DNA from 4 places in the Tritonibacter sp. AK171 genome. Region 2 is predicted to be linked to each of the others. Evidence: riboswitches for the same ligand, from Rfam matches in the RefSeq annotation. Region 2 holds a riboswitch; each other region holds the start of a gene.

Region 1 (7,318 bases), 440 kb from region 2:
AAGGCTGAGCGGGAATTCAAAGCCTTGTGTGCGCTCGCGCCATTCGCGCAGGTTGTTGCGCTCTCCCTAGTCGGAGCGCAGCCCTGCCCCCGCACGGTCGCGCGCGCGCACCTGATAGGGGGTCATGTTATACTCACGCCGATAGGCACGAGAGAGCGATGTTGACGAGGCAAAGCCGCTGGCAAAGGCAATCTCTGCAATGGGAAGGTTCGTGTCCGTGATGAGCTTGTTGGCAAGTTTCAACCGCAACTGCATGTAGTGCTTGGCCGGGGTGGTGTTGAGATGCGTCAGGAACAATCGTTCCAGATGGCGCACAGAAATCCCGGCGCGCTCGGCGATCTCAGCCGTGGGGAGCGGATGTTCGATGAACTCTTCCATGATGGCCATGGCACGTACCAAACGGGCCTCAAGGAGGTTGGTATTGCGGGCAGCCCCTTGGGGCTGTTCACCAGAATAGCCCCGTGCGGTGTCGATCATCAGCACGCTCGCCAGTTCGGCGCAATGTTGCGGTGCGAGGATCTGCGACAGGTAGCGCACCACCAATTCGGCACTGTAACCGCCCCCGGCAGAGGTCAGGAGACCTGCGTTATCCTCCACCAAGCGATCTGTGAGCGTTGGGTATTCTCCGGCCTCCCGCAGCGCGCGCAGGTCTTGCCAATGGGTTGTGGCCGGACCCGACAAGGGCGCGGACCGACGGATATAGGCGGTTGCCGCATCTGACAGCAAAAAGGCCGGGCGGCGCAGCTTTTGCATTGCACGCGCACGCGCCAGCCAGCTGCCTCCGCTGCAGTTGCGCCCGCCGATGACAAAGAGCACATCTTGCAGATATTGCAGCCCAATTGCCGGTTCCGCCCGGATCATCATTCCCGCAGTGCCCGTCACAACACCCGGACTGTCAGAGGTGATCCGCCATGAGAACCATGTGCCTGCTTCCAGCGCATTTGCGGCCTCAAACACCGCAAGGATCGAGGACAGCTCGATATGCGAAAACCCCGGCTGCACAAAAATCTCAACCGTCAATCGCGGGTTTTCACCGCTGGCGTCGGGCGGTGCGCTGGGAGTTGAGGGCGTGGGATTTACGTTCATGTTGGATCAAGACCCTACCCGGCTCGGGAGCACCTCCACAAGTCATCTCGAGCCGCTTTCTCGCAGCAATGCGTCACCGCAGGATCAAGCTGGTTCAGACGCTCGCTCTGCTGGGCCGGCGACACGGCGGGATCTTTTGGCATGCGTTTGCCCCTGCCCGAGGGACGGTCGGAAAGGCTATTGCCGAACGCTAAGATCCCCCTTAACAATCGCGCGTCGGTTTCCATTTGGAAATAATAGGGAATCCGCCACCATTCTTTGGTGAACCGGAACTGCCCCCGCAACTGTAGGCGCGGAGCGTCGGCGAACTGCCACTGCAGCCTTGGCTGTGGGAAGGCCCGCCGACACGATGAAACGCCAGTCAGGAGACCTGCCGACATCTGTTTTGCAACTTGGCTCGGACGGGGTGTCTGAGGAGGTGTCGAATGCACGTTGTCAGCAGCAAAGTTGACGCGGATCATAGCCAGATCAGGGATACGGGCCATTGCCGTCCGGTCGGTGGTCCAGTTCTGAAGCGGCATATCCTCTCTTTCTCCGGGTCCATCACATACCGGAGTTGATCCATGTATCCGAAATTCCTTCTGGCGAGCGCTCTTTGCGCCACCGGTCTTGGCTTTGCCGCGCAGGCTGACACCACCTATCCGCTCACGCTCGAAAATTGCGGATCGGAAGTCACCTTTGACAAAGCCCCCGAAACAACGGTGACCGTTGGTCAGGCCGCAACAGAGGTTCTGTACGCGCTGGGTCTGGGTGAAAAGGTCACCGGCACCTCGGTCTGGTTCACCAAGGTGCTCCCCGAATTTGAAGAACTGAACGCCGGGGTTGAGCGTCTTGCGGACAATGATCCCAGTTTTGAGAGCGTTGTGGCAAAGCGCCCCGGGCTGGTGAGCGTACAATATGAGTGGCATGTCGGCCCGCAGGGTATCGTTGCCACGCGCGAGCAATTCTCTGACCTTGGCATCCCGACCTACGTCCTGCCTGCCGACTGTGTGGGCAAAGACAACACCAAGGGGTCCGATGGCACCCGCCTTGAGATGTACGAAATGAGCAGCGTCTATCGCGGCATCGAAGAGATGGCGCAGATATTCAATGTTCCCGAGCGCGGCACAGAACTGGTGGCGAGCCTCAAAGCCCGCGAAACCGCCGCGATCGAGACCGCCAAGGCGCTTGATCTGACCGATAGCTCTGCGGTGTTCTGGTTCTCCTCGGCGGAGATGGACATCGACCCTTACGTCGCTGGGCAAGCTGGCGCACCCGCCTACATGATGGAGGCCCTCGGCCTGCGGAACGTCATCGAAAGCAATGAGGAATGGCCGACCGTCAGCTGGGAAACCATCGCGCGCGCCAATCCGTCGGTGATTGTGGTCGCCCGTATGGAACGCCGCCGTTTTGAAGCCGACGATGTTGAAAAAAAGCTGGAGTTCCTGCGCACCGATCCGGTTGCGAGCCAGATGGATGCGGTGAAAAACGACCGTATCGTGATCCTTGATGCCCATGCGATGGATCCCTCGATCCGCAATATCTCGGCGCTGGAAACGCTGGCCGAAGCACTGCCCGCATTGGATCAGTGATGAGCGACGCGGCACTCACCCGCCCCCTGCATCGACGTGTCACGCTGTGGGGCGTGCCGGGGATTGCCGTCTTGACGCTGGCCATTCTGGCTGGCGTCATTATTGGAGAGACGCCGCTGCCCATCCCCACGGTGGCGGCGGCGCTTGCCAATAACCTGTGGGATGCAGGCTATGTAATCGATCCCATTGATGCCGGTATCATCTGGAGCTACCGGCTGCCCCGGACCTTGGTCGCGGCGGCCTGCGGCGCCGGGTTGGCGCTTTCGGGCGTGGTGCTGCAATCGCTGGTGCGCAATGCGCTGGCCGATCCTTATTTGCTCGGTGTCTCCGCCGGGGCTGGCGCCGGAGCGGTTACCGTGACTGTCTTAGGCGTCGGCGGCGGCCTCTTGGGGATCTCGACAGGTTCTTTTATCGGCGCGGCATTGGCCTTTGGTGTTGTATCATTGTTGGCGCGCGCCGCTGGGGGTGGCCCCGCACAACTGGTTCTGGCCGGGATAGCCGGGTCGCAATTGTTCAATGCGGTCACGTCTTTTCTGATCGCAAAGTCGGCAAATGCCGAACAGGCGCGCGGGATCATGTTCTGGCTGCTCGGGAACCTGTCGGGTGTGCGCTGGCCGGATGTGTCACTCGCGGTGCCTACAGCGGTTTTAGGTTTTTTCGTCTGCCTTTGGTTCGCGCGGGCCATGGATGCGTTTTCCTTTGGTGCGACCTCGGCGGCCGCGTTGGGCATACCGGTGCGCCGGGTGCAAATCGCCCTGATCGGAGCTGTGACACTGATGACCGCCGCCATGGTGAGCCTTGTTGGGTCCATCGGTTTTGTCGGTCTCGTGATCCCGCACGCCATGCGCTACGTTGTGGGACCGCGCCATGTGCGGCTGGTGCCAGCGACCGCCCTTGCAGGTGCGGTGTTCTTGATTGCCGCCGATATCGCATCACGCGTGTTGATCCCCGGACAGGTGGTGCCCATCGGGGTGGTCACCGCATTGGTGGGCGCGCCCGGCTTTGCGCTGATCCTCATTCACAATCGGAGCCGGGTATGAAACTGACCGCCACATCACTGGGTTGGCGCGCAGGCACCAGAGCAATCGTCGAAGATGTCTCTGTGCAGATTGAGCCGGGAGAGACCTTTGGCCTGATCGGCCCGAACGGGTCTGGAAAGTCGACCTTGCTAAAGCTGCTGGCGGGGCTTGCCAAGCGCGGCAAGGGCACGGTGCATCTGGACGACCGCCCCCTCGCGGATCTGTCCCGGCGCGAGATCGCGCAGAGCATCGCCTTTGTGGAGCAGATCGCGGACACCTCGGAGCGACTGACAGTCCGCGATGTTGTGGAATTGGGGCGCACGCCCTGGCTCTCGGCTCTCTCTCCGTTTGATGATCATGATCGCTCCATCGTGATGGACGCACTGCAGGCCGTGGACATGGCGGATATGGTCGATCAGGCTTGGGCGACCCTTTCGGGCGGTGAACGCCAGAGGGTTCAGATCGCGCGCGCCCTTGCCCAGCGCCCGCGATTGCTGATCCTGGATGAGCCGACCAACCACCTCGACATTCACCACCAAATGACGCTCCTGCAATTGGTTAGCCGTCTTCCGATTACCATTGTGATGGCGCTTCATGATCTCAATCAAGCGATGAACTGTGATCGGGTCGGGGTAATGCAATCGGGGCGACTGATCGCCTGTGGCCCGCCCGCAGAGGTGTTGACGCCGGATCGGCTGGCTGAGGTTTTCCGCATCCGCGCAACGCCGCTCTTTGATCCAACCGATGACTCCACCGTTCTTCGTTTTCATTGCCTATAGGACTTAACGATATGAAATTTCACATGGTTTTTGCAGCTGCCATGATGGCTTCGCCTCTGATTGCCGAGACCCACGAGGTGCAGATGTTCAATCGCAACGAACAAGGTGCGATGATCTATCAGCCCGAGTATTTACAGATTGCCCCCGGCGACAGTGTGCGGTTCATCCCCACGCAACCCAGTCATAACGCGGCAACGATTGACGGCATGATCCCCGAGGGTGCAACACCTTTCAAAAGCAAGATCAACGAGGACTTCACCGTGACCCTGACCGAGAGCGGACGCTACGGCATCAAATGTTCGCCGCATTTTGCGATGGGAATGGTGATGGTGATTGATGTGGGCGACGTGGCCGTCGCACAGGAGTTGCCCGAAGATTTGCCAAAACGCGCGATGCAGCGATTCCGCGACATTCTCACTGTGGACGCCCAGTGATATTGGCACCCCTCTCGACACCAAATGCGGGAGGGGGGACGAAATTGTTCCATGTTTTCTGAGTCATTGGCAAGAATCTGCCACCGCACAACAGGCGTATTGGCACACACGGGTTTTTGACAGAATGTTACGGCGCTTCACGAACGTCAGAAACAACGCCAGAGATTCCCTTGCAGACCATTGCCCGCACCCTCCGCCTGAAATCGATTGTTAGTGGAATTCTTCTTATCGCGGCTCTGGGCCTGAGCGCCTGTGGCGAAGCGCCCGTTGGCGATGATAGTCAGATCGACCCAACCCGCCGTGCCTTTGCGATGCGCGAGGCAGAGAGCCTGCGATCCCGTGGAGCGCGCGTCTGGTGTGTGCCTTTTGCGCGCAATCTCTCCGGTGTGGAAATTCGCGGCAATGCGCGGACATGGTGGAAACAGGCGCAGGGCCTGTTTGATGTTGGCAAATCTCCCTCTGTTGGCGCCGTCATGGCATTCAGCGCCACGCCATCTATGCCGCTTGGCCATGTTGCGGTTGTCTCTGAAGTTGTTGATGACCGCATGCTGCGGGTCGATCATGCCAACTGGCACCGCAACAAGGTATCGCTTGGGATGGCCGTGATTGACGTTTCCGACAAGAACGACTGGTCGCGTGTGCGTGTGGAAAGCAACCCCGGCTCATTTGGCAGTGTCTACCCGATCAACGGATTCATCCGCCCCAATTCCTGATCGCTGGGCTATCCCGGCAGAACAGAAAGAAGGCCCGCCAGAAACTGGCGGGCCTTTTTCGTCAACAGATGGCAAGGGTGCCATCGCTACTCACTAACCAAGCGCGGGATTACCCTTCGTAGGCATCCATGCCCTTCAGCTTGTCTTCGGTCATCGGCAGATAGACACGAACTTCGTCACCGCCGGTCTCATGCAGAACTTCGATCTGGTTCAGGTCCAGTTTTACCGGCTTTTCACCAATGCCGAGGAAGCCGCCCACATCGACGATGGCGTGGGTGATTTCACCCTTGTCGTTCATCACGAGGTCAGACACCTCGCCCATCCATTCGTCCTTGGCATCATAAGCGCGGGCACCGGTCAGCATTTCGGCGGTGAGCTTATCACCCTGCACGGTTTCAAAGCCCTCGCGCTGCATCTCGCCCATCTCGCTTTTGACCTCGGCAGTGGTCTCTTTGACCTCAGCGGTCGCATCATTCACTGCTTCGCCAACATTGTCTGCTGCGGCTTGGGCGGAGTTCTCAAGGTCCTCGGCTGTGTTTTCCACTGCAGTCGCGGTGTTATCCGCCACCTGCTCTGCACGATTGCCGAGATCGTTCATCGCGGTGTGCTCATAAGCTGGTGCATTCTCCAACTCAGCCACTTCCGCCTGCATCACCAAGAAATAGTCCGCGTCATCTTCTGCGGTGGCGCTGTCGGACACCATTTTCAGGGCATCCATGTCGACAGCGACCTGACGTTCACCGATGCCGAGGAAACCCCCGATATCAACCAGAACGGACTGGATGTTGCCGTCGCGGCTCAGCACGATGTCATGCACTTCGCCGATATCTTCCCAATCTTGCTGCACACCTTCATAGCCCTCAGTGTTGACCTCGGTGCTGGTGGTGTAGATGCGCTGGCCAATGAACTCGGAGGCTTGGATCGCCATCGGATCAGCTTCGGCCATAAACTTGTGATCATCCGCAAACGCCATGGTAGAAGTGGCAGTCAGCAGGGCGGTAGAGATCAGAAGGTTTTTCATCAGTACTCTCCTCATTTAAGTGTATTCAGTTGCGGCCGCTTACAGCCACACAACGAGAGCACCGGAGAAATTGTTCCTGTGTTTTTTGAGGTTTGTCAGAAAATTCTTATCGCGCCCTTTGTGAAAGGCCTGAATGATCGCGCCGTCATAGCCTCCGCACTACACCCCAACAGCACACGCGCAGGATGTGCCCCTCAGGGCGCAACATCCCCGCCGATGGCCAGGGTCAAAGCGCGCGCAGCCTCGATTACGGGGCGGCTCAACTGGCTGATTTCCTGCGCGCTGATGCGGCTGGTCGGACCAGAAACGGAGATCCCCGCGATGGCCTCTCGGTTCATGTCGAAAACCGGTGCCGCAATACAGCGCATGCCCGCGTTCTTTTCCTCATTGTCGACCGCAAAACCCTGCGTGCGGATCGTCGCCAGATCCTGTTTCAGCGCCTCATGATCGGTGATGGTGTGATCGGTAAAGACCTCCAGCCGGGTGGTCGCCAGTAGCCGGTCCAGACGACTGGACTCCATCTGCGCCAACAGCGCCTTGCCGATGCCCGACGCATGCATCTGCGACAGGGTGCCGGGCGGAAAGAAAGCGCGGATGCTGGCGTGGGTCTCCACTTGACTGAGAAACAGAACATGGCCCTCCTTCTCTATGCCGAGGTTGGCGGTCTCGCCTGTTTCCTCCATCAGCTTTCGCAG
Region 2 (7,318 bases):
CCATGCGGTGCGGGTGCCGCTGCTGAATGCCTCGATCACCGATTGCGTGTTTGAGGTGGCCCGCGAAACCACCGCCGAGGAGGTGAACGCCATGTTCCAGGAGGCGGCGACCGGCGCGCTCTCCGGCATCCTCGGCTATGAGGAACGCCCGCTGGTGTCGGCGGATTACACCAATGACACGCGCTCCTCCATTGTGGATGCGCCCTCGACCATGGTTGTGAATGGCACCCAGGTGAAGATCTACGCCTGGTACGACAACGAGATGGGCTATGCGCATCGTCTGGTGGATGTGGCGCTGATGGTGGGTGAGAGCCTGTGACCTCTACGCCCGCGCAAAACGGCCTTGCTGCCTATGTGGCGGTGACGGCGGCCTATTGGGCCTTCATGCTGACCGATGGCGCGCTCCGGATGCTGGTGCTGTTGCACTTTCATACGCTGGGGTTCAGCCCGGTGCAGCTGGCCTATCTCTTTGTCCTGTACGAGATCGCGGGCATGGTCACCAACCTGTCGGCAGGCTGGATCGCGGCGCGGTTTGGCCTGACGACGACGCTTTATGCCGGGCTCGGCCTGCAAGTGGTGGCGCTGGTGGCGCTGACGCAGCTTGATCCCACCTGGCAGATCGCCACCTCGGTGGCATTCGTGATGGCGGTTCAAGGGCTGTCGGGCGTGGCCAAGGATCTGGCCAAGATGGCGTCGAAATCTGCCGTCAAACTGCTCGCCCCGCGCGAGGGCGACGGGCTGTTTCGCTGGGTGGCGGTGCTGACCGGCTCCAAGAACGCGGTCAAGGGACTGGGTTTCCTGCTGGGCGCAGCCTTGCTCGCCTTGGCGGGGTTCACATGGGCAACGCTGGGCATGGCGATCATCCTCGGCCTGATCCTGATCGCGGTGCTGATTGCGATGCCCGCAGGCCTGCCCACCGGGCGCAAGGGCGCAAAGTTCTCCGAGGTGTTCTCCAAATCCGCCAATATCAACTGGCTGTCGGCAGCGCGGGTGTTCCTGTTTGGCGCGCGCGATGTCTGGTTCGTGGTCGGCATTCCGGTCTATTTCTACGCGGTCCTGTCGGACGGCACCGAAGAGGGCAACCGCGCGGCATTCTTCATGATCGGCACCTTCATGGCGATCTGGATCATCTGCTATGGCGCCGTGCAGGCCGCCGCGCCCCGCATCCTGCGCGCGCCATCGCGCAGTGAGGCTGACCTGATCGCCGCCGCCCGCCGCTGGGCTGCAATGCTCGCGGTGGTGCCCGCCGTCCTCACGGCGGCCGTGCTGATGTCGGGCGGACCTGCGCTCTGGCTCACCGTGACGCTGGTGGCTGGCCTCCTGCTGTTTGGGGCGCTTTTTGCAGTGAATTCCTCGCTCCACTCCTATCTGATCCTCGCCTTTTCCAAGGACGAACGGGTCACGATGGATGTGGGGTTTTATTACATGGCCAATGCAGGCGGGCGGCTATTGGGCACTGTTCTGTCGGGCCTCACCTATCAACTGGGCGGCGTTGCAGCCTGCCTCGGCACGGCCACGGTGATGATCGCCCTCAGCGCGCTGATCGCCGGTCGCCTGACCGCCCCAACACCAGAAAGCACCCCGGCATGAGCATCTTTGAAAAATACCTGAGCATCTGGGTGGCGCTGGCCATGGTTGCGGGCATTGCGCTTGGCAATCTCTCCCCTGCCCTCGTGGACACCATCGCCGCCGCCGAGGTCGCCAGTGTCAATCTGGTGGTGGCGGTGCTGATCTGGGCCATGGTCTACCCGATGATGATCGGCGTGAACCCCAAGAGCCTGCGGGATGTGGCACGCCAGCCCAAGGGGCTTGCGATCACGCTGGTGGTCAACTGGCTCATCAAGCCCTTTAGCATGGCCGCCCTTGGCGTTCTGTTTTTCGAGGTGGTCTTTGCCCCCTTCTTGAACCCCGCTGACGCCCAGCAATATATCGCCGGGCTGATCCTGCTCGGGGCCGCGCCCTGCACCGCCATGGTGTTTGTCTGGTCGCAACTGACCAAGGGCGACGAGAGCTATACGCTGCTGCAAGTCTCGGTGAACGATCTGATCATGGTAGTGGCCTTTGCCCCCATCGTGGCCTTTCTGCTCGGGGTTACCGATATCGAGGTGCCCTGGAGCACGCTGATCCTCTCGGCGGTGTTGTTTGTGCTGCTGCCGCTTGTGGCCGGTCTCTGGACCCGGAGCCACCTGGGGGATGAGGCGCGTATCGCCGCCTTCTTGGCACGGATCAAGCCGCTGTCGGTCATCGGCCTGATCGCAACCGTGGTGATCCTGTTTGGCCTGCAAGGTCAGGTCATTCTCAACCGCCCCGCCGTGATCGCCATGATCGCCGTGCCGATCCTGATCCAGAGCTATGGCATTTTCTTCATCGCCTATGGCGCCGCCTATGCGATGCGGGTGCCACATCGGATCGCCGCCCCCTGCGCGCTGATCGGAACGTCGAACTTCTTTGAACTGGCGGTCGCGGTGGCAATCAGCCTCTTTGGCCTCAATTCCGGCGCAGCATTGGCCACCGTCGTGGGGGTGCTGGTCGAGGTGCCGGTGATGCTCACTCTGGTGGCCTTTGCCAACCGCACCCGCGCCAAGTTCTCCTTGACCGACGCCGAAGGTCAGGCAAGCTGATCTCGCACCGAGTAAGGGAGGTCTGACATGCCAGATGTAACCGCAAGCTGCCTGTGCGGCGACATTCGCCTTGAGGCATCGGGCGAACCGGAAAGCGTCGGCCTCTGTCACTGCCTCGACTGTCGCAAACACCACGGCGCAGTCTTTTGGGCCGCCGCGATATACCAGGAAAACGCGGTGACTGTGACGGGCGACACACAGCAGTACCAAGGGCGTCATTTCTGCCCCAGATGCGGCTCTTCCGTTTTTTCATGCAGCGAGGGTGAGGTGGAAGTTCACCTTGGCGCGTTGGACAAACCCGACCAATTCACCCCGACCTATGAGCTTTGGATAGATCGCCGGGAAAGCTGGCTGACGCCGCTCGCGGGTGCGGCTCAATATTGCCGCGACAGATCCTAGCCCTACCTTTTGTCGCAGGAAATGAGCCGGGCGATTCCCCTCGTTTCAGGGACCGGATGCGCCCGCACCGAACCTCACCGGATCGAATCTGTGGATAAGCATGGGGGTAAGGCGCAGGATCAGGACGGATGTCCTTACAATGCAGACACAATGCAGGGGCGCGACATTTGGGTGGCCTGTGGACAACAAAAGACCCTCTAGCCCTACACCATATATTGACCATTTCGTGCTTCTGCATCAATATCGTGTTGCTTTGGTTCTTTCGAGGCGACTCGCAAGCGAAGAGGGAAACTGGTGTAAATCCGGTGCTGCCCCCGCAACTGTAAGCGGTAAGTCCCGCCCGTGCCACTGATGCGATCGCGCATTGGGAAGGCGGGATGGGGCGTTTGAGCCGCAAAGCCAGGAGACCTGCCAGAGCACGACAAACGACGACCGCGGCGGTGGGCCCGGACGCGTCATTTGGTACTGGTAACAGTGCCGGATTACGTGACTTCTCCGCCCGGTAGGACAACACCTGAGGGGATCTTGCAGATGAGCATCACTGTCTATTCAAAACCTGCCTGTGTGCAGTGCACCGCCACCACCCGCGCCCTTGAGGCGAAGGGGATCTCTTTTGATCTCGTTGATCTGACGGAGGATGCCGCAGCCATGGAAATGGTGCAGGGCCTTGGCTACCGTCAGGCACCCGTGGTTGTCGCAGGCGAAGATCACTGGGCAGGCTTTCGTCCCGATCTGATCGGCCAGTTGGCATAAGAGACAACGGTGACCGGGCTTGTCTATTACTCCTCCCGTTCGGGCAATACGGCCCGTTTGATGGAGCGACTGGGGCTTAAGGCTCTGCGGCTGCCGCAGACAGAGCCTTCTCCGGAAGTAGATGCGCCCTATGTATTGGTGACGCCCACCTTTGCTGATGGCGAAGGGCGTGGTGCGGTGCCAAAACCGGTCATCAAGTTTCTGAACAACACGCGCAATCGTGCCCTTCTGCAGGGCGTGATTGCCGGGGGCAACCGCAACTTTGGCAGCACTTTCGCCCTCGCGGGGGATGTGATCGCCAAAAAATGCGATGTCCCCGTCCTCTACCGCTTTGAGTTGGCGGGAACCGAAACAGACATCGCCCGCATCCGCGCGGGCCTCGCCCGGTTCTGGGCGGCACAGGAGCAGCAGACATGCTTGACGCAAGCGTAACCGCCGATCTCGACTATCACGCGCTGAACGCGATGTTGAACCTCTATGATGACGAGGGCAACATCCAGTTCGACGCCGACCGCATGGCGGCCCGGCAGTATTTCCTGCAGCATGTGAATCAGAACACCGTGTTCTTTCACTCGCTGGACGAAAAACTCGGCTACCTCGTTGAGAAGGGCTATTACGAGCCTGAAGTGCTGGATCAGTATTCCCGCAACTTCCAGCGCAAGATCTGGGATGCGGCCTATGGCAAGAAATTCCGCTTCCCCTCTTTCCTTGGCGCGTTCAAATATTACACGTCCTACACGCTGAAAACCCGCGATGGGCAGCGCTATCTGGAGCGTTACGAGGACCGCGTGGTGATGAATGCGCTGACGCTGGCACGCGGGGATGAAAAACTCGCGATGAAGCTGATGTCGGAGATCATCGACGGCCGCTTCCAGCCCGCAACACCCACGTTCCTCAACGCGGGCAAAAAGGCGCGCGGCGAGTTTGTGTCCTGCTTCCTCTTGCGTCTTGAGGACAACATGGAGTCGATCGGGCGCGGCATCAACTCCGCCCTGCAGCTGTCGAAACGCGGTGGTGGCGTGGCCTTGATGCTGACCAACATTCGTGAGCATGGCGCCCCGATCAAGGGCATCGAGAACCAGTCTTCGGGCGTCATCCCGGTGATGAAGCTTCTTGAGGACAGTTTTTCTTATGCCAACCAGCTGGGCGCGCGTCAGGGCGCCGGCGCGGTTTATCTGAACGCGCATCACCCGGATATTCTGCGTTTCTTGGATACCAAGCGCGAAAACGCAGATGAGAAAATCCGCATCAAGACGCTGTCGCTGGGCGTGGTGATCCCGGATATCACCTTCCAACTCGCCAAGAAAAACGAGGACATGTACCTGTTCTCGCCGCATGACGTGGAAAAGGTCTACGGTCAGGCCTTCTCGGAAATCTCGGTCACCGAGAAATATCACGAGATGGTGGACAACCCGCAGATCCGCAAAAAGAAGATCAACGCGCGCGCGTTCTTCCAGACCATTGCCGAAATTCAATTTGAATCCGGCTATCCCTACATCATGTTTGAGGACACGGTGAATGCGGCAAACCCCATCGCGGGCCGCATTGCCATGTCAAACCTCTGCTCCGAAATCCTGCAGGTGAACGAGGCCTCCGAGTTCAACGACGATCTGTCATATGCGCAGATGGGCACGGATATTTCCTGCAACCTCGGCTCCATGAACATCGCACGTGCGATGGATGGTGGCGATCTGGCTGGCACCGTGGGCACCGCAATCCGCGCGCTCAATGCTGTGTCGGAAATGTCGAGCATCGATTCTGTGCCTTCCATCCGCAAGGGCAACGAGGAAGGCCACGCTATTGGTCTCGGTCAGATGAACCTGCATGGATACCTCGCCCGCGAGCGCATCCATTACGGCAGTGCAGAAGGTGTGGATTTCACCAATATCTACTTCTGCACCGTGCTTTATCATGCGCTCAGCGCCTCTAACGCATTGGCAAAAGAGAAGAAGGCAAAGTTCAAAGGCTTTGAAGACTCCGCCTATGCCGATGGCAGCTTCTTTGAGAAATATGTCGATCAGGACTGGCTGCCGGAAACCGACCGGGTGAAAGAGCTGTTTGAAGCCGCAGGCATCGAGATCCCGACCCGCAAGGACTGGGAAGCGCTGCGCGACAAGGTGATGAAGCAAGGGCTTTATAACCGCAATCTGCAGGCGGTGCCGCCCACTGGTTCGATCAGCTATATCAACTATGCCACCTCCTCGATCCACCCGATCACCGCCAAGATCGAGATCCGCAAGGAAGGCAAAATCGGTCGCGTCTACTATCCCGCGCCCTATATGACCAACGACAACCTCGAGTATTACCGCGATGCCTATGACATCGGTCCCGAGGCGATCATCGACACTTATGCGGCGGCAACGCAGCATGTGGATCAGGGGCTGTCGCTGACCCTGTTCTTCCCGGCGGAGGCCTCGACCCGAGACATCAACCGCGCGCAAATCTACGCGTGGAAGAAAGGGATCAAGACGATCTACTACATCCGCCTGCGCCAACAGGCGCTGGAAGGCACCGAGGTCGAGGGCTGCGTGTCCTGTTCGCTATAAATCGGGAGGGGGCGCGGCCCCCGGCCACATCCGTGGCCTCCCCCGAGGTATTTTGGAAAAGATGAAGGGGCGCGGCCCCAAGCTGCTGAGATTGAGTGTATGAAAGACATGACCCAAGCCCGAGCTGTCCCCAAGGCAATCAACTGGAACCGGCTTCAGGACGACAAAGATCTGGAGATCTGGAACCGTCTGACGGTAAACTTCTGGCTGCCGGAGAAGGTGCCGCTGTCCAATGACATTCAGTCCTGGTCACAGCTGACCCCGGACGAACAGACCCTGACCATTCGGGTGTTCACCGGCCTGACACTGCTGGATACGATCCAGAATGCCGTGGGTGCGCCGACGCTGATGCAGGATGCGATCACCCCGCATGAGGAGGCGGTGCTCAGCAATATCGCCTTTATGGAGGCGGTGCATGCGCGGTCCTATTCCTCGGTGTTCTCGACCCTGTGTCAAACCACTGAGGTGGATGAGGCGTTCCGCTGGTCGGCGGAGAATGAGCATCTGCAGGCCAAATCCCGGCTGATCCTTGATGAGTATGATGCCACTGCCTCGCCGCTGCGCAAGAAGATCGCCAGCGTGTTCCTTGAGAGCTTTTTGTTCTATTCGGGCTTTTATCTGCCAATGCACTGGTCAAGCCGCGCACGCCTGACCAACACTGCCGACCTGATCCGCCTGATCATCCGCGATGAAGCCATCCACGGCTATTACATCGGCTATAAGTTCCAGCGCGGCATGGAGCGTTTGAACGAGGCGGAGCGCAAGGAACTGAAGGATTTTGCCTTTGGTCTGCTGTTTGATCTCTATGACATTGAGGCGCGCTATACAGAGCAGCTCTATGATGGGTTGGGGCTCACTGAGGATGTGAAGAACTTCCTGCACTACAACGCCAACAAGGCTCTGCAGAACCTCGGATTTGAGGCGCTGTTCCCGGAAGAGACCTGCCGTGTGAACCCGGCGATCATGGCGGCGCTGTCTCCCGGATCGGATGAAAACCAC
Region 3 (7,318 bases), 880 kb from region 2:
AATCTGTGCCAGTTCCGGTTGCAACCCCCATTGGCAGCGCAAACTTGGCATCCATCACTGCGGCGGTACGGGCTTGGGTCGCAATGCTCATCGCTTCGATCAGGGCGGTCGGCGTGAGACCACATGAGACCTGCACCGCAATATTGATCGTTCCCCAATCGCGACGGCTGTAGTCCATACGATGCCCGATGCGTTCCGCATTCGAGAGGCCAACTGTTGCCACAGCATGGGCCGTGATCCCGCCCACCTCTGACTGAACCTGTGTGTAGCGGCGCACATCCCGAGACGTAAGAAATGCCACGGTATCTTGCGCGCTATGGGCCTGCAAATCGGTGGCAAACCACTCCGTCACATCGAGATCTTTGGGAAGGTCGCGATTGCGTACCTCGCGCCACAGGATGTGTTGCGCCATCACCATACCGGGGCGGTTGACCGCCCAGCTCAGCACCTGATGCGGCTGACCAAGGTCAAATCGCAGCCAAGGGCGGTCCAATATAACCCTGGTCACTTCAGCACCGACAGCGGTTGGAACACCGGTCCTTGATCTGTTTGCTGATGCCAGACGGAGATACCAAACGCCTGCGCCATCAAATCTTGCGTTAATACCTCGGCGGGCGGGCCATCAGCAATGATACGCCCCTCGACCATCAACAGGACGCGGGTGCAATGGCGCGCCGCAAGACTGAGGTCATGCAGCGACACAAAGGCCGACCGCCCCGTTTGCGCCAGTTCGGAAAACACCTCCATGGTAGATATTTGATGCGCGGGGTCCAGACCTGCTGCAGGTTCATCCGCCATTAACAGAGGCGTATCCTGTGCTAAGGCCCGCGCAATCAGTGCCCGCGCTTGCTCGCCTCCAGAGAGACGCGAAGCCGCACGTTTGCGCATCGCGTCCAAACCCATATGCGTAATGGCACGATCCACCAGCGTCTGATCGTGCGGCGGCAGGCCCCGGCCCGAGGGCAAATGCGGCAAACGGCCAAGGGCGACCAGGCGTTCCACCGGGATGGGCCAGGCGATCTCTCGCGCTTGCGGCATCCAAGCGGCTGCCTTGGCCCGCTTGCCTGAACCCATCAGAGCCAGCGAACTCCGCCCCTCGGCCTGCACCAGACCAAGCGCCGCCCGCATCAGGCTTGATTTACCAGCGCCGTTAGGGCCGATGAGCCCTACAAATTCACCCTTACCAATCTCGAGATTCACGTCTCGTAACACGGGGCGGCCACGCAATGTGAGCGAGAGGTTCTGGACAGAAAGAAGGCTCATGCCAGCTCCTTTCGTGTCTTGTAAATCAAGTGCAAAAACAAGGGCGCGCCGACCAAGGCCGTAACAACGCCCAATTTCAAATCGCGCGCCGGTAGGATGACACGCACTGCGATATCCGCCATCTGTAACATCACCGCGCCACCGAGGGCCGAAGCCCACAGGAGCCGCGAGGGCTGCCCCCCAACCAAGGAGCGCAGAATATGCGGGACCACAAGACCGATGAACCCAATCGCTCCCGCCACCGCTGTCGCCCCGCCGACAATACTGGCTGTCCCAAGGACAAGGATCAGGCGCAGGCGCTTGAGGTTGATGCCGAGGCTGTCCGCTGCGTCCTCGCCCAGCGTCAGAGCGTCTAAACCGCGCCCAAGTGACAGCACCAAAATAGCTCCGACCGTAAGGAACGGCAGCAGCAAAAACACATGTATCATGGAGCGATCTGCAAGCGACCCCATCATCCAGAACACGATCTCATTAGCGGCAAAAGGATTGGGCGAAAGGTTCAAAACCAGCGACGTCAACGCGCCTGCCATGGCCGATATTGCAATACCCGCCAAGATCAGCGTGAGCGATCCGCCTTGTGGTCCGGCCAAGGTCATCACCAGAAATACACCTAAAAGCGCACCGGAGAGTGCCGCTATCGGCAGTCCCAGCGTTGCACTGGCCGCGATGCCGGTGTTGATTGCCAGCACCGCACCAAAGGCCGCAGAGGAGGACACCCCAATCAGCCCCGGCTCCGCCAGAGGGTTGCGCAGATACCCCTGCATCGCCGCGCCGCATAACCCCAAACCGCCGCCAATCAAGGCTGCCAAGAGCGACCGTGGCAGTCGGATTTCCTGCATCACCAGAGAAAGCGGACCGTAGTCGTCAGAAAACAGGGCATGAAGGCTATCGCCAAGGCGCACATCCGCCGGACCTACTGTCAGTGAGACACCAAACAACAGAACAATCAGCGCGCTAAGCGACAGCATGAGCCGCGTCATTGGGACACTTCCTTTGTATTTTGACCTACTTGGAGGTCTTCGCGCGCACTCACGAGCGCCTCGACAGCGCGCAACACATGCGGCGTGCCGCACACCCAGTCGCCATCGCGCATTTGACCCGCACGACTGCGTGCCGCAAAATAATGCACCACCGGATGGGCAAGCACATCCTCAGAACGCGACGCACGCGCATAAGGTCGGGTGCCGACCAGCAAGTCCGGATCAGACAGCGCCAACAGTTCCAGCGGCAACGTGCCTGAAAAATCATACCCGTAGTCTCGGGCAATATTATAAAGCCCCGCCGCCTCAACGATCTGGCCCGCGAGCGACATATGCCCAGAGGTATAGCCATTGGCAGAATAGAGTGCTGCGCGCGGGCGATTATCGTCCGCTGGCAAAAGTCGATTGAGCCGCGTCTCATACTCTGCAATCAAGGCGTCAGCCGTATCTGTGCGTCCCAGAACCTCTCCCATCTGGCGCAGGCGCGCGGAGACATCTTCCAAAGAATTCGCTGGCTCAAACACCACAACGGGTACACCGAGGCGGCGCAGCATATCGGTGGTTGCACGCGTAGAAAAACTGCCCGCAATCACCAGATCTGGTTTCAGGAGGTAAATCTCCTCCGCCAGTCCGTGATTTACAGGATAGGCCATGGCATCGTCTGCCATGGCGGAGGCGCGTTTGTCGCGCGCAATATAGGACACGGAAACCAGCTGGCCGGGGGCAGCCACCATCATAGCCAGCTGATCCGTGCACAGATTCATCGACACCACGCGGGCGGGATCGGCCAGAGTGCCGCTTGCGCCAAAGATGAGGCCCAGCAGAAGACCAAATGCCCGCCCCATGGATCAGAACGATGCCTTGAGGCCGATGTAGGCAGCCCGGCCACGCTTTGCGTAGCCCCAGACATCGGAATAGTCCTCGTCAAAGAGATTGGTGATTCGTCCGGTCAAGGTCACATTCTCCGTCAGCTCATACTGGGCTGCCAGGTCGACAGTGGTGTAGGCGTCCATCTCCACCGTTGCGTAGCTGCCCCAGTATTGGGTGTCGTAGTTCCCGGCCACGTGACGCAGGTCTGCCGTGATCAAACCACGCCCACCGAAGGTTTGCACGATCGCGCTCAAAAGAACCTCGTGTTCGGGGCGACGGACTTCCACCGATCCATTCGGGTTCGTCGCATCGAGATAGGTATAGGCCAGACGCAGATCGATCACATCCGTGGCTTCCAGTTCCGCGCTCACCTCTACGCCCTGACGGTCGCTGTCGCCTGCCTGATTGCGGTAGGAAAAGATGCTGGCGCTGGTCACCGGATCGGTGCCTACAAAATACCTCTCGATCTCGTTTGTGAGCGTTTCGTTGAAATAGGTCACATCGATCACGCCACGGCCCTGCAGCACCGGCACTTCGACACCGATGTCAAAGCTGCGGTTCTCCTCCGGCTTCAGGTTCGGATTGCCCTGATAGACCGAGGTGCCGTAATCTGCGTTGGCATAAAGTTCAAAATAGGATGGGTTGACGATCCCGGTTCCGGCAGAAGCGTGCAACCGCACGCCTGAGGCAAAGGTATAGGACGCACTAGCGGTCCAGGTGGTGGCATCATCAAAGACCTTGTTGTCGTCAAACCGCGCCCCAAGCTGGATGTCCAGCCCGTTGCCGAAGCTGCCGCGATACTCCCGCGCCACGGAATTTGACTCACGGTTATAGGCGGGATTGGAGCTGCTCGTGTCTTCTTCCCATTCCAGCATCGCGTTCAGCAGATGGCTCGCATCGACAACCTGGCCGCCGTCAATCGCATAGCTCAGGAGATATTTCGCGGCCGTGGTCTGGGTCTCGGTCGGGGTTCCACCATTGTAGGACTGGTCGTAATCGGTGCGTTCATAGGAAAGACGATGCTTCATCCGGCCACCGAGCATTTCGTATTCGGCAAAGACTTGTCCCAGCCGCTCGTCGCGCTCGCTGTATGGGGCGGCTTCGTCGACGACATAGGAAGCGGCGTCAGTCGCGCTCCAGGACGTGCTGTCGTTGTCGTATTCCTCATCGGCTTTGCGGAAGGTGAACCCGAGCTTCAGCTCAGGGGTGACGAGATAGTCGCCGGAAAGTTGCAGCGTGCTGCGGCGGATGCCATCCTCTTCGCCGCCATCGCCGGAGATATCGTAGCCGTCATCCTGGTCATGGGCGAGACTGAGGGAAAGGCCACCGCGGTCGGTGCGCGTGGAGGCTCGAGCCGAAGCCCGCCATCCATCTGCGCCGAGTTCCAGACTGCCGCCGTACTCCTGGCCGATATTGCCCTTCTTGGTAATGATGTTGATTACCCCGGAAGAGGCGTTGGAGCCATAAAACACTGACTGTGGCCCGCGCAGCACCTCGATCCGTTCGATATTGGCAGTATCGAGCCCGGTAAGGATGTATTCCCCGTCGCCACCTGTTGCTTCGATGCCGTCGATCAGGATCAGCGTATGGTTGCCCTCGCCACCGCGTATACGGACCTGGGTAAAGCTGTCCCCGGAACCATTTACTGCGAGACCGGGAATGGAGCGAAGTGCGTTTTGCACGGATGTAATGCCGCGTTCCTCGATGTCCCGCGCGGTCAGGACGCTGGCCGAACGGCCGTACCGTTGCAGTTCCATCGGGGTAAATCCTCCGGACACGATAATTGGCTGAAGGTCGATCACAGGATTGTCCTGTGCTTTGGCGTTCCCGGCTGCAACAACCGCGCAGATCGCAAAGAAAGAGGTAGCTGTCGTTCTCATTGTCCCAAAACCCTTATGACCTGCGCATACAGGTCAACGCGCCGCATGTATGCGGCTTCTTTGTCTATCTTGAGTTCGAGGAAACGCAGAGGCTCCCGCAAACGGTGAAAATACCACCGCATCGGAACATCCGAAGTCCTTGGCACGCCCCGCGCCCGGACTGGGTGATTGTTCGGGCAGGTCTCCTGACTCGCGGGTCGAGGCTTTGTCGCGCCTTCCCGCCCCTCTGGGGCAGTGGTCTGTTGCGACATCGCTCTCCGCTTACAGTTGCGGGGGCAGTCACGGATTTGGTGCCTGTTGGCTACACCACACCGTGTTCCCTTTTAACCGGGTGAAGACTTCTCCAGCCGGACCAGAACGTTGGGCAATAAGCAGGATGCACCCAACCCTGTCAAGTTTCCAGAAGGCGCATTAAGGAATTTGTAAGGACGCCGAGCACCAAGTGCGCGCTCCCCCTTCTTGCCGCAGAAAATCGAGCGACAAAAGTCTGCAACCACTTCGGCGCATACTTTCGCAGGTCCCATATAGGCGAGGTTTTTGGTCTTAAGGGAGTTTGGTGCGGGTGAAGGGACTTGAACCCCCACGCCTTGCGGCGCCAGAACCTAAATCTGGTGCGTCTACCAATTCCGCCACACCCGCAGTGAGAGCGTATTTGTCAGCCTCGCCCGAGAATGTAAAGTGCTTTTGCGCGGATCATGCCACTCATCGGGCGTGCAAACCGATCCCCCCTCAGTGATCATAGTATTCCTCTGAATAAAGGCAGAAAAATTGCTCTGGCTTTGCTCAAAACGCTTGCCGTTGTTCTGCAGACAGTGATACTGAGCGCATGTCGCGGGTGTAGCTCAATGGTAGAGCAGCAGCTTCCCAAGCTGACGACGAGGGTTCGATTCCCTTCACCCGCTCCACTCCGCTAAATTTCACATGATCGCTGCGTCGCATTGGTGCCGAAATGGGTTGCGCCTTTGTATGGTTCTCCGTAGTCCCCTATCTTATGGAACCACGCTTTCTCACACCGCTCACCGCCGATGAACAACTTGCCCAAGGGTTGCCCGCAGCCGTGCCCATGGCCATGGCGGATCGTGTTCGTTTCTCTGAAATCGACATTCTTCAGCATGTGAACAACAAGGCCTACCTCGACTGGTTCGAGGCGTTGCGGGTGAACTACTACAACAGCCATTTCCGCCATCATTTCAACGGTGATGAACCGCGTCACGTGGTCCGCAATGCCGATATCCATTATGTGCGTGAGATGGTTCTGGGGGAAACTTACGTGACCACCGCACGGGTGCTGTCCTTCAGACGGACCTCGTATATTCTGGAGCAGCAAATCTGGTCTGGAGATTTGCGCGCCAGCATGGTCGGTGTAATGGTGTTCAGATCTGCAGACGGTAGCGCAGGCTACCCGATCCCGGAAAGCCTGCGACAGCAGTTTGTCACATTGGATGGGGCAACAGAGGCAAGCTGATCGCCTCCGCGCGCCTTGGTGCGGCGTGACTTATTCCGCCCAGTGAACCTGACATTCTGACAAAACAGCCTGAATAGGTGCCTCTTCCGGTGGCAGGCTCTGTGCGCGCTCGAGTGCCTCGCGTTTCTCTGCCCCAAAGATCACCAGATGTTTCGCCATTGCCGCATCCAGAACATGCGCCGAGAGCGTGATACGCGCCTCGGGTTGGCTATCTGGGCGCATCACAGCGACTTCCGGCGCATCAGCAGCTAGGGCGTGCTCAAGCCCGGCGACGCCGGGAAACAGCGAGGCGGTGTGCATATCCGTCCCCATGCCCAAGAGCGCAACCGCAAGACCACCCTGCCCGCGCACTTTTTCCGATAGGCTTTCGATGGCGTCATCCGGCTCCAGCCCGTCTGTATAAAACGGCAGGAATTGCGCCTCAGCCGCGCGATTGGTCAACAACCGGCTGCGGATCAGCTTGGCGTTGGAGCGATCGCTGTCTTCGGGCACCCAGCGCTCGTCCGAGGCCATGACGCAGACATTGCCCCAATCCAATTCAGCCGCGCAAAGGTCATCAAAAATCGGACCCGGCGTGGTGCCACCCGCAACGGCGATTGCCGCGCGCCCATTGCGCAGCAGATGATTTTTCAGATCCCCGGCAATACGATTGGCCACCGAGATCGAGAGCATCTCTCTATCCGGATATTCGTTGAAATTCATGACACTGCTCCTGAATTCTGAGGTGACATCATTGCTGATGTGACATTCTGAACAAAACAGTGTCATAGCTCAACCCGAAGGCCAAGTGCCGCCATGCCGGCTCAGTTGATATAGAATTCGCCCACCACGTTACGCCATTCCCCGCTCGACATCATTTT
Region 4 (7,318 bases), 1.5 Mb from region 2:
TGCCGGGCAGGGGCAAGTCCTCTGCCTGTGCGAGGCCCTCTGTCAACGCCAAGGCGATCTGGTGGCTGCGGTCTCCTTCCGCCCAGAAGGGCGTCATGAGGATATTGCGGCGTGCCTCGGCGTGTGCGTCCTGTTCCACCAGCCCGAGATCCTGAAGCGCTGCGATCAGGGCGGGATGGCTGTCCTCGCGGACGCCGCGCAGTTGCAAGTTCGCCCGCGCCGAGAGATCAAGAATGCCGTTGCCGTAGCGCATGGAGAGATCCGCGACGGCCTTGGCCTGCTCAGACGTGAGCCGCCCCAGTGGCGCGCGGATGCGCACCACCAGCCCGTCGCCGGACATCATCGGCCTTAGCGCGCCGGGGCACCAGCCATAGACCTTAGGGGCGGAGCTCATGCTGCGCCCTCAAGTGTGGCAAGGATCGAATTGCGCCGCGTCACCCAAAGCCCTGCGTCGCGCAGAGCGTTGAACCGATCCCGCATGGCCTGAAGGGCGGCGGGGTTTTCACGCTCCAGAAACGCCACCAGATCGTCGCGCCCCAGTGTGGCCTCGAAGTATAGGTCAAACAGATGCGCGGGCACCACTTGGGCCAGATGCGCAAAGGCCGCCATGTGATCCAGCGTTGCCGCAATCTCTGCCGCGCCGCGAAAACCGTGGTTCATCATTGAGGTCGCCCAATGCGGGTCAGAGGCACGGGCGCGGGTGACGCGGGCGATTTCCTCCTGCAAGCTGCGCGCCTGCGGGCGGTCCAGACGGGTGGCGTCCATGTGATAAAGCGCCGGGGCCTCAGCGCCCAGACGCTTCATCGCGGCGGCAAAACCGGCCTCATGGGCGGCGTAATCTGAGGCGACCAGAACATCCGTCTCCGCCAGATCTTGCAGATGTACAAAGCTGTCTGCGCTGTGCAAGCGATCCTCAAGCGCGGCGCGCGCCTCGTGGATGTCCCCTTTTGCGTCAATCGCATGCGATGAGGCCGCAAGCCAAGCCTCGCCCGCTGCCGCGCGGGCCTCTTCGGAGTAGTCATCGAGATGTTGGGTCATGCCAAGGCCATATAGCCCGGGCTTGGGGCCAAAGACACGCGGCGTGGTCTTGAGGTAGGGGTTGTCGCCTGGGTCCTCTTCGCGGGCACTCAGCGCGGCGGCGGCGGCCTCGAACATCTGGGCAAGGCCGGGAAACACGTCGCGAAACAGGCCGGAGACCCGAAGCGTCACGTCGATGCGCGGACGGCCCAGAAGGGTCAGCGGGATGATCTCAAAGCCCGAAACACGCTCGGATCCTGCGTCCCATTGTGGGGCGAGACCCGCAAGATGCAGCGCCATGGCAAATTCCTCGCCCGCCGTGCGCATGGTGGCAGAGCCCCAGAGATCCACCACCAACCCGCGCGGCCAGTCGCCATGGTCCTGCAGGTGGCGGCGCAGCAACTCTTCTGCCAGCTTGACCCCTTGCGCCTGCGCCGCCCGCGACGGCACCGCGCGGGGATCGGTGGTAAAGAGGTTGCGCCCCGTGGGCATCACATCCGAGCGCCCCCGGTAGGGCGACCCGGACGGGCCGGGGGAGACCAGCTTGCCCGCCAGCGCATCCAGCACCCCGCGCAACTCTGCCGCGCCATGTTCGCCCTGACCAAAGATATGCAGACCCTCGCCGTATTGGCTTTCCTTGATGTCGCAGACAAAACGGTCGATGCGGGTGATGGCCTCTGCCGCCGAGGCGTCGGCGGGGATGCCCAGGTCTTCTTCGACGCCGGTGCCCTGTGCCTCGGCGCGGATGTCGGCGATCAGCCGGTCGCGGCGCGCAGGATCGAGCCCGTCGGCGGTGGAATATTCATCCAGGAGGCTTTCAAGCCGCGTCATCCCGTCGAGCAGCGTGGTCTGTGCCAGAGGCGGCGGCATGTGGCCCAGAGTGATAGCACCGATGCGACGCTTGGCCTGCGCGGCCTCGCCCGGATCATTGACGATAAACGGATAGATCACCGGCAGATCCCCCGCCAGTACCTCGGGCCAGCACTGCGCCGAGAGTGCCACCGCTTTGCCCGGCAGCCACTCCAGCGTTCCATGGGCCCCCACATGCACCAGCACATCCGTTTGCCTCTGGAGCCAGAGATAGAAGGCGACATAGCCATGGCGCGGCGTGCGGTCGAGGTCGTGATAGTCGTCATCGCGGGATTGCACGTCACCGCGTTCGGGTTGCAGGGCAATCAGCGCCTTGCCCGCACGCAGCGCGCGAAAATGCACGAGGCCGTCCCTGATCGCGGGGTCCTGCTCGGGCGCGCCCCAAGCCGCGGTGAGATCCGCGCGCAAGCGGGCGGGCAGGTGGGCGAGGGCTGCGAGATACTCCGAGAGCGGCCATGTCAGCGTCTCATCCGAGAGGCGCGCGCCAAGGTCTGCCTCGGCCGTGACGGCATAGCCCTCGGTCGCAAGGGCGCGCAGAATCTCGGACGTTGAAGCCAGTGCGTCCAGCCCCACCGCGTGAGCGAGGTTGTAATCGCGCCCCGGATAGGTCGAGAGCACCAGCGCGAGGCGTTTGTCGACAGGCGCTTTGCGGGCGAGCCGCAAATGTGCCTCGATGCGATCCAGCGCCGCCTCCACCCGTTCTGGATCGGCGCGGTGGGTGAAACGGGAATATTCCAGATCGGGGTCGCGCTTGGTGGGGGATTTGAAGCTGACAACCCCGGCAAACAGCCGACCGTCCACCTCTGGCAGGACCACATGCATGGCCAGATCCGCAGGCGACAGGCCGCGATCCGCCAGATCCCAATCCTTGCGCCGGGCCGTAGACAGCGCCACCTGAAACACCGGACAGCCCGTGAGGCTCAGCGGGGAGGCGCTGCCATCGCGCCCCTGCGCGGAAAAGGCGGTGGCGTTGATGAGCGCGGCGGGGTTCAGGGCGGGCAGTTCCGCGCGTAGCCAGTCGACCGCCTCGGGGACCTTGAGGCTCGGTGCGAAAACGCCATAGGCGGCATACCCGCGCGCCCGCAGGCTACGGATCATCGCATCCACAGGGGCGGTGTCGGCTGAGGTCAGATAAGAGCGATAAAAACTGACCAGCACCAAGGGTTTGTCGATCTCGGACAGGGCGTCCAGCGCGCCCCGGTCGGGGTCGTAGAACCCGAAATCCGGCACGGTTTTCTTGCCGATCACCGGGCTGGCATAGAGGCCAGAGGCCAGCGCCAGCTGCGCCAGTGCCGCTTGCGCGGCGACAGCACCGCCCGCATCGCACAGCGCCTGAAGGCGGCGCAGGGTGGAAACCGGCAGGGTGGACAGCTCATCAAGGCGCGGATCTTCTTGACCGTCAGCGGGCAGGATCGCCAGCGCGATGCCTTTGCGCCGGGCCAGATCCTGAAGCGTGGCCAGACCGTAGGACCAGTAGCTCTCGCCACCGATCAGCCGGACCAAGACACCCTTTGCGCCCTCCAGCGTCTGTTCGGCGTAGACATCGACGGAGAGCGGGTGTTTGAGCGCCACCAAATTGGCAAGCCGAGTGGAGGGAAGTTTGCCGTCCGCGCGGTGCCAGCCCGCCGCAAAGGCGCCCAGGTCGCTGTCGGAAAAGGACAGCACCACCAGATCGCCGGGGGTCTGCCCGACGTCATAGGGGGTGTCTGTTTCTCCGAGCCCGTGGCTTTCGCGGAAGACGACGTGCATGAGGTTAGCTCCGTTTGGACACGCCGAGGATAGCCCCGGACCGCGGGTGGGGGAGAAGCCCCCGCCCGGGGGGGCGGTCGGGGGCTGTCCGGCCTCTCGGCCGGACGAAAACGATGTGTTTCCACTTCGCCCGCATAGAAACTCAGGTCCCGAGATCGGCGTGGATGCCTGCTGTGTCGATGTTATCATGCTCGGCGATCACCACCAGCTGGGTCTTGCGCTCCTGTGCGCCCCAGGGTTGGTCGTATTGCGCGCGCAGGCGCTCGCCCACCGCTTGTACCAGCATTCGCATCGGTTTTCCTTCCACGGCCACATAGCCCTTCACCCGCAGGATGTTGCGGGCGCGGGCCATCTCGATGATCCGTTTTTGCAGGTCTTCGGGGTCGGAGACTTCGCCCATTTCGACCACGATGGACTCAAAATCGTCATGTTCGTGATCGTGATGGCCGTCGTGGTGGCTGGGGCGGGCATCAAGGTCGTCTTCTGCAGCGGCCCCCAGGCCAAGGATCACGCGGGGGTCAATCACGCCCTCGGTCATCGGCAGGATCGGCAGCTTGCGCGGGGCCTCAGATTCGATCACTGCGCGGGCTTTCTCGACGCCAGCCTCACCGGCCAGATCGGCCTTGGACAACAGAACGATGTCCGCGCAGGAAATCTGATCCTCAAAGACCTCGGATAGTGGTGTTTCATGGTCAAGGCTGTCGTCCGCCTCGCGCTGGGCCTGCACGGCGTCCAGATCCGGCGCGAACTGGCCCTTGGCGACGGCCTCGGCATCGGCCAGGGCGATCACCCCGTCCACGGTGATGCGCGAGCGGATCGCGGGCCAGTCAAAGGCTTTGAGCAACGGTTTCGGCAGTGCCAGACCGGAGGTTTCAATGACGATATGCTCGGGCGGCTCGGGCAGCGCCATCAGGCTCTCGATGGTGGGGATGAAATCATCGGCCACGGTGCAGCAGATGCAGCCATTGGCGAGTTCCATGATGTTCTCCGCCGGGCAGCTCTCGTCGGCGCAGGATTTCAGGATGTCGCCATCGACACCGGCGGTGCCAAACTCATTCACCACCACGGCGAGGCGCTTGCCCTGCGGGTTTTGCATCAGGTGACGGATCAGAGTGGTTTTGCCAGCCCCCAGAAAGCCGGTGATGACGGTGACGGGGATCTTGTTCAATGTGGTCATGTGAAATGGGCCTTTCGGGTCAATCCTGCGCAAGCTCGGTGGCAGGCGTGTCTGGGGTGTCACTGGAAGAGTCGTGACGCTCGGGGGCGGGCGTCGGGGTTAGCGCGACGCTTGGCATGGAGACGGGCGGGATGCGGGCGATCGATTGTTTGCGAAACACCACCGGGCGCTCGCGCCATGGCACAAAACCATCCTCGGTCGCCGCATAAGCCGCAGCACCGGTGAGGATATCCTCAAGATGGGCATCCGGGTCGAGATCGCCGTAGATATAGCTCCAGCGCGCAGGGCCACCGGAGAGATGTAGCGTGCAGGACCGCGAGCAGGCCGAGAGGCACTCGACCCCGCGCACGGTGACGCCCTCGGGCAGCGCGCTGCCCGCAAGACGGTCTGCAAGGATGCGGCCGGGGCGCATGGCTTCGGGATCGCTGCCGGTCTGGCGACAGGTGGTGCAGACGGTCAGGACGACCGGCTCCGGGCTCTGGCTAGGGGTCTCTCCCATGCGGCCTTTTCTCCTCCTCAGCGGCGAGGCGGGGCAGGCCAGATGGGGGCGCGTGCCATGTGTGGCAGGCCCTCAACCGGTCGCGGCACACCCCGTCCGCCGGTTTCACACGCGCTGGCAGGTCTCCCGGCTTGCGGATGCCAGACCCGGGTTGGGTGCTGACGGTCGTCCCGCCTTCCCGGTGCCGCCCCTAGGGGTGCGCCAGTGGCGTCGGGAGACCTCTCCGGTCACGGTCGCGGGGGCGGCTGTGCTTGGGGCGCGCTGCGGCGTGCCTTGTCACATTCCCTCTTCGCCCGAAGGGTGTCACCTTCGGGAACCAACGAAAATCCCTTGCGCCATGGGGGCACTCTTTGTCAAGACATGGGGCCAAACAGCAGGAGCGACCCCGTGAGCGATCAGACCAGCGCAAGTAGCGAAACCGACATCTCGGACGAAGAAGCGGCACGCCATGCCTCAAAGATGGCCAAGAAAAAGGCCGCCCGTGATCGGATGATGAAAACCAAAGATGGCGAAAAGGGTTTGATCATCGTTCACACTGGCCCCGGCAAGGGCAAGTCGTCCTCGGGATTCGGCATGATCATGCGCTGCATCGCCCATGGCATGCCCTCGGCGGTGGTGCAGTTCATCAAGGGCGCGTGGCAGACTGGCGAGCGGACGTTGATCGAGGAGAATTTCTCGGATCTGTGCCAGTTCTACGCGATGGGCGAGGGGTTTACGTGGGAAACTCAGGACAAGGCCCGCGATATTGCAGCGGCCCGCGCGGGCTGGGAAAAGGCCAAGGAGATGATCCTCGATGAGAAGAACACCATGGTGCTGCTCGATGAGATCAACATCGCGCTGCGCTATGAGTATCTGGATTTGCAGGAGGTTCTGGAGTTCCTCGTCGAGCACAAACCGCCGATGACCCATGTGGTGCTGACCGGGCGCAACGCGAAGGAAGAGCTGATCGAGATCGCCGATCTTGTGACCGAGATGGCGCAGGTGAAGCACCCGTTCCGGGCTGGCATCAAGGCTCAGAAAGGCGTGGAGTTCTGAAACCTCAGCGTGTGTCGTGAGCGGGGATGCGAGGCGCTGCCTCGCGCTCCGGGATATTTTGAGTTAGAAGAGGCAGGGGCGCTGTGCCCCTCTCTTTTGTCGTTCTGTTTTGTTAGTCGGTGACGCGGGATTTGATATAAGCGTCGACCGCGGTGCGCGCATCAGGGTCCAGACGCAGGCCGAGTTTTGTGCGCCGCCACAGGAAATCCTCGCCCGTCCGCACCCATTCGCGGGCAATCGCCCAGTCAAGTTCGCGGGCCGTGATGGTCGCGCCGAAGCTCTCGCCCAGATCGCTCTGCGCCTTGGCGTCGCCCAGAATGGCCCAGGCCTCGGTGCCATAGGCGCGGATCAGGCGGCGGGTGGCGTAGGCCGACAGGAAGGGATAGTCGGCGGCGAGTTTTTCGCGCAAGCGTGTGACATCTTCGACCGGGAAATCGCCGCCGGGCAGGGGTACACCTGCGGTCCATTCCGAAGGCAGGCTGGGGAAGACCTCGTTGATTTTGTCCAGCGCCGCCTCGGCCAGTTTGCGGTAGGTGGTGATCTTGCCGCCAAACACATTGAGGAGCGGGGCCTGTGTCTTGTCGAGCGTCAAGACATATTCGCGTGTCGCGGCGGAGGCGGAGCTGGCGCCGTCATCATAAAGGGGCCGCACGCCGGAATAGGTCCAGACAATCTGGTCGCGGGTCACGGGTGTGTCAAAATAGTTCGACGCGAATTTGACCAGATAATCCTGCTCTTCCTCGGTGCAGATGGGTTTGGTCTCGGGATCGGGGTGATCAGCGTCGGTGGTGCCGATGAGGGTGAAATCCTCCTCGTAAGGAATGGCAAAGATGATGCGCCCGTCCTGCCCCTGAAAGAAGTAGCAGCGCCCGTGGTCGTAGAGTTTTGGCACCACGATATGGCTGCCGCGCACGAGGCGCACGTTTTCGCGGCTGTTTTGGCCGAGCTTCTGGCGCAGCACATCGGCCACC

What was found. A riboswitch is a leader RNA that binds a small molecule or an ion and turns the genes downstream of it on or off. The one in region 2 is predicted to bind cobalamin.
Positions count from the first base shown of each region.
Region 1: another riboswitch for cobalamin. It lies ahead of QNI81_RS12660 (ABC transporter substrate-binding protein); the one in region 2 lies ahead of nrdH (glutaredoxin-like protein NrdH).
Region 3: another riboswitch for cobalamin. It lies ahead of QNI81_RS06515 (TonB-dependent receptor plug domain-containing protein); the one in region 2 lies ahead of nrdH (glutaredoxin-like protein NrdH).
Region 4: another riboswitch for cobalamin. It lies ahead of QNI81_RS02860 (DUF1636 family protein); the one in region 2 lies ahead of nrdH (glutaredoxin-like protein NrdH).

Region 1 is NZ_CP126134.1:2,690,889-2,698,206, forward strand. Features, by position in the region: gene QNI81_RS12655 (GlxA family transcriptional regulator) at 67-1,086, opposite strand; cobalamin riboswitch at 1,287-1,478, shown strand; gene QNI81_RS12660 (ABC transporter substrate-binding protein) at 1,650-2,657, shown strand; gene QNI81_RS12665 (FecCD family ABC transporter permease) at 2,657-3,697, shown strand; gene QNI81_RS12670 (ABC transporter ATP-binding protein) at 3,694-4,455, shown strand; gene QNI81_RS12675 (pseudoazurin) at 4,467-4,889, shown strand; gene QNI81_RS12680 (CHAP domain-containing protein) at 5,060-5,602, shown strand; gene QNI81_RS12685 (PRC-barrel domain-containing protein) at 5,712-6,623, opposite strand; gene bhcR (HTH-type transcriptional regulator BhcR) at 6,818-7,318, opposite strand, start outside.
Region 2 is NZ_CP126134.1:2,250,187-2,257,504, forward strand. Features, by position in the region: gene QNI81_RS10515 (ArsJ-associated glyceraldehyde-3-phosphate dehydrogenase) at 1-319, shown strand, start outside; gene arsJ (organoarsenical effux MFS transporter ArsJ) at 316-1,590, shown strand; gene arsB (ACR3 family arsenite efflux transporter) at 1,587-2,621, shown strand; gene QNI81_RS10530 (GFA family protein) at 2,649-3,020, shown strand; cobalamin riboswitch at 3,258-3,450, shown strand; gene nrdH (glutaredoxin-like protein NrdH) at 3,552-3,773, shown strand; gene nrdI (class Ib ribonucleoside-diphosphate reductase assembly flavoprotein NrdI) at 3,783-4,205, shown strand; gene nrdE (class 1b ribonucleoside-diphosphate reductase subunit alpha) at 4,187-6,319, shown strand; gene nrdF (class 1b ribonucleoside-diphosphate reductase subunit beta) at 6,419-7,318, shown strand, end outside.
Region 3 is NZ_CP126134.1:1,369,490-1,376,807, reverse strand. Features, by position in the region: gene QNI81_RS06535 (adenosylcobinamide amidohydrolase) at 1-493, opposite strand, end outside; gene QNI81_RS06530 (ABC transporter ATP-binding protein) at 505-1,263, opposite strand; gene QNI81_RS06525 (FecCD family ABC transporter permease) at 1,260-2,243, opposite strand; gene QNI81_RS06520 (ABC transporter substrate-binding protein) at 2,240-3,088, opposite strand; gene QNI81_RS06515 (TonB-dependent receptor plug domain-containing protein) at 3,092-4,993, opposite strand; cobalamin riboswitch at 5,152-5,365, opposite strand; tRNA gene QNI81_RS06510 (tRNA-Leu) at 5,548-5,632, opposite strand; tRNA gene QNI81_RS06505 (tRNA-Gly) at 5,825-5,898, shown strand; gene QNI81_RS06500 (acyl-CoA thioesterase) at 5,985-6,458, shown strand; gene pgl (6-phosphogluconolactonase) at 6,489-7,160, opposite strand; gene QNI81_RS06490 (usg protein) at 7,262-7,318, opposite strand, start outside.
Region 4 is NZ_CP126134.1:602,483-609,800, forward strand. Features, by position in the region: gene cobG (precorrin-3B synthase) at 1-394, opposite strand, end outside; gene cobN (cobaltochelatase subunit CobN) at 391-3,636, opposite strand; gene cobW (cobalamin biosynthesis protein CobW) at 3,779-4,813, opposite strand; gene QNI81_RS02860 (DUF1636 family protein) at 4,833-5,312, opposite strand; cobalamin riboswitch at 5,412-5,648, opposite strand; gene cobO (cob(I)yrinic acid a,c-diamide adenosyltransferase) at 5,673-6,347, shown strand; gene glpD (glycerol-3-phosphate dehydrogenase) at 6,460-7,318, opposite strand, start outside.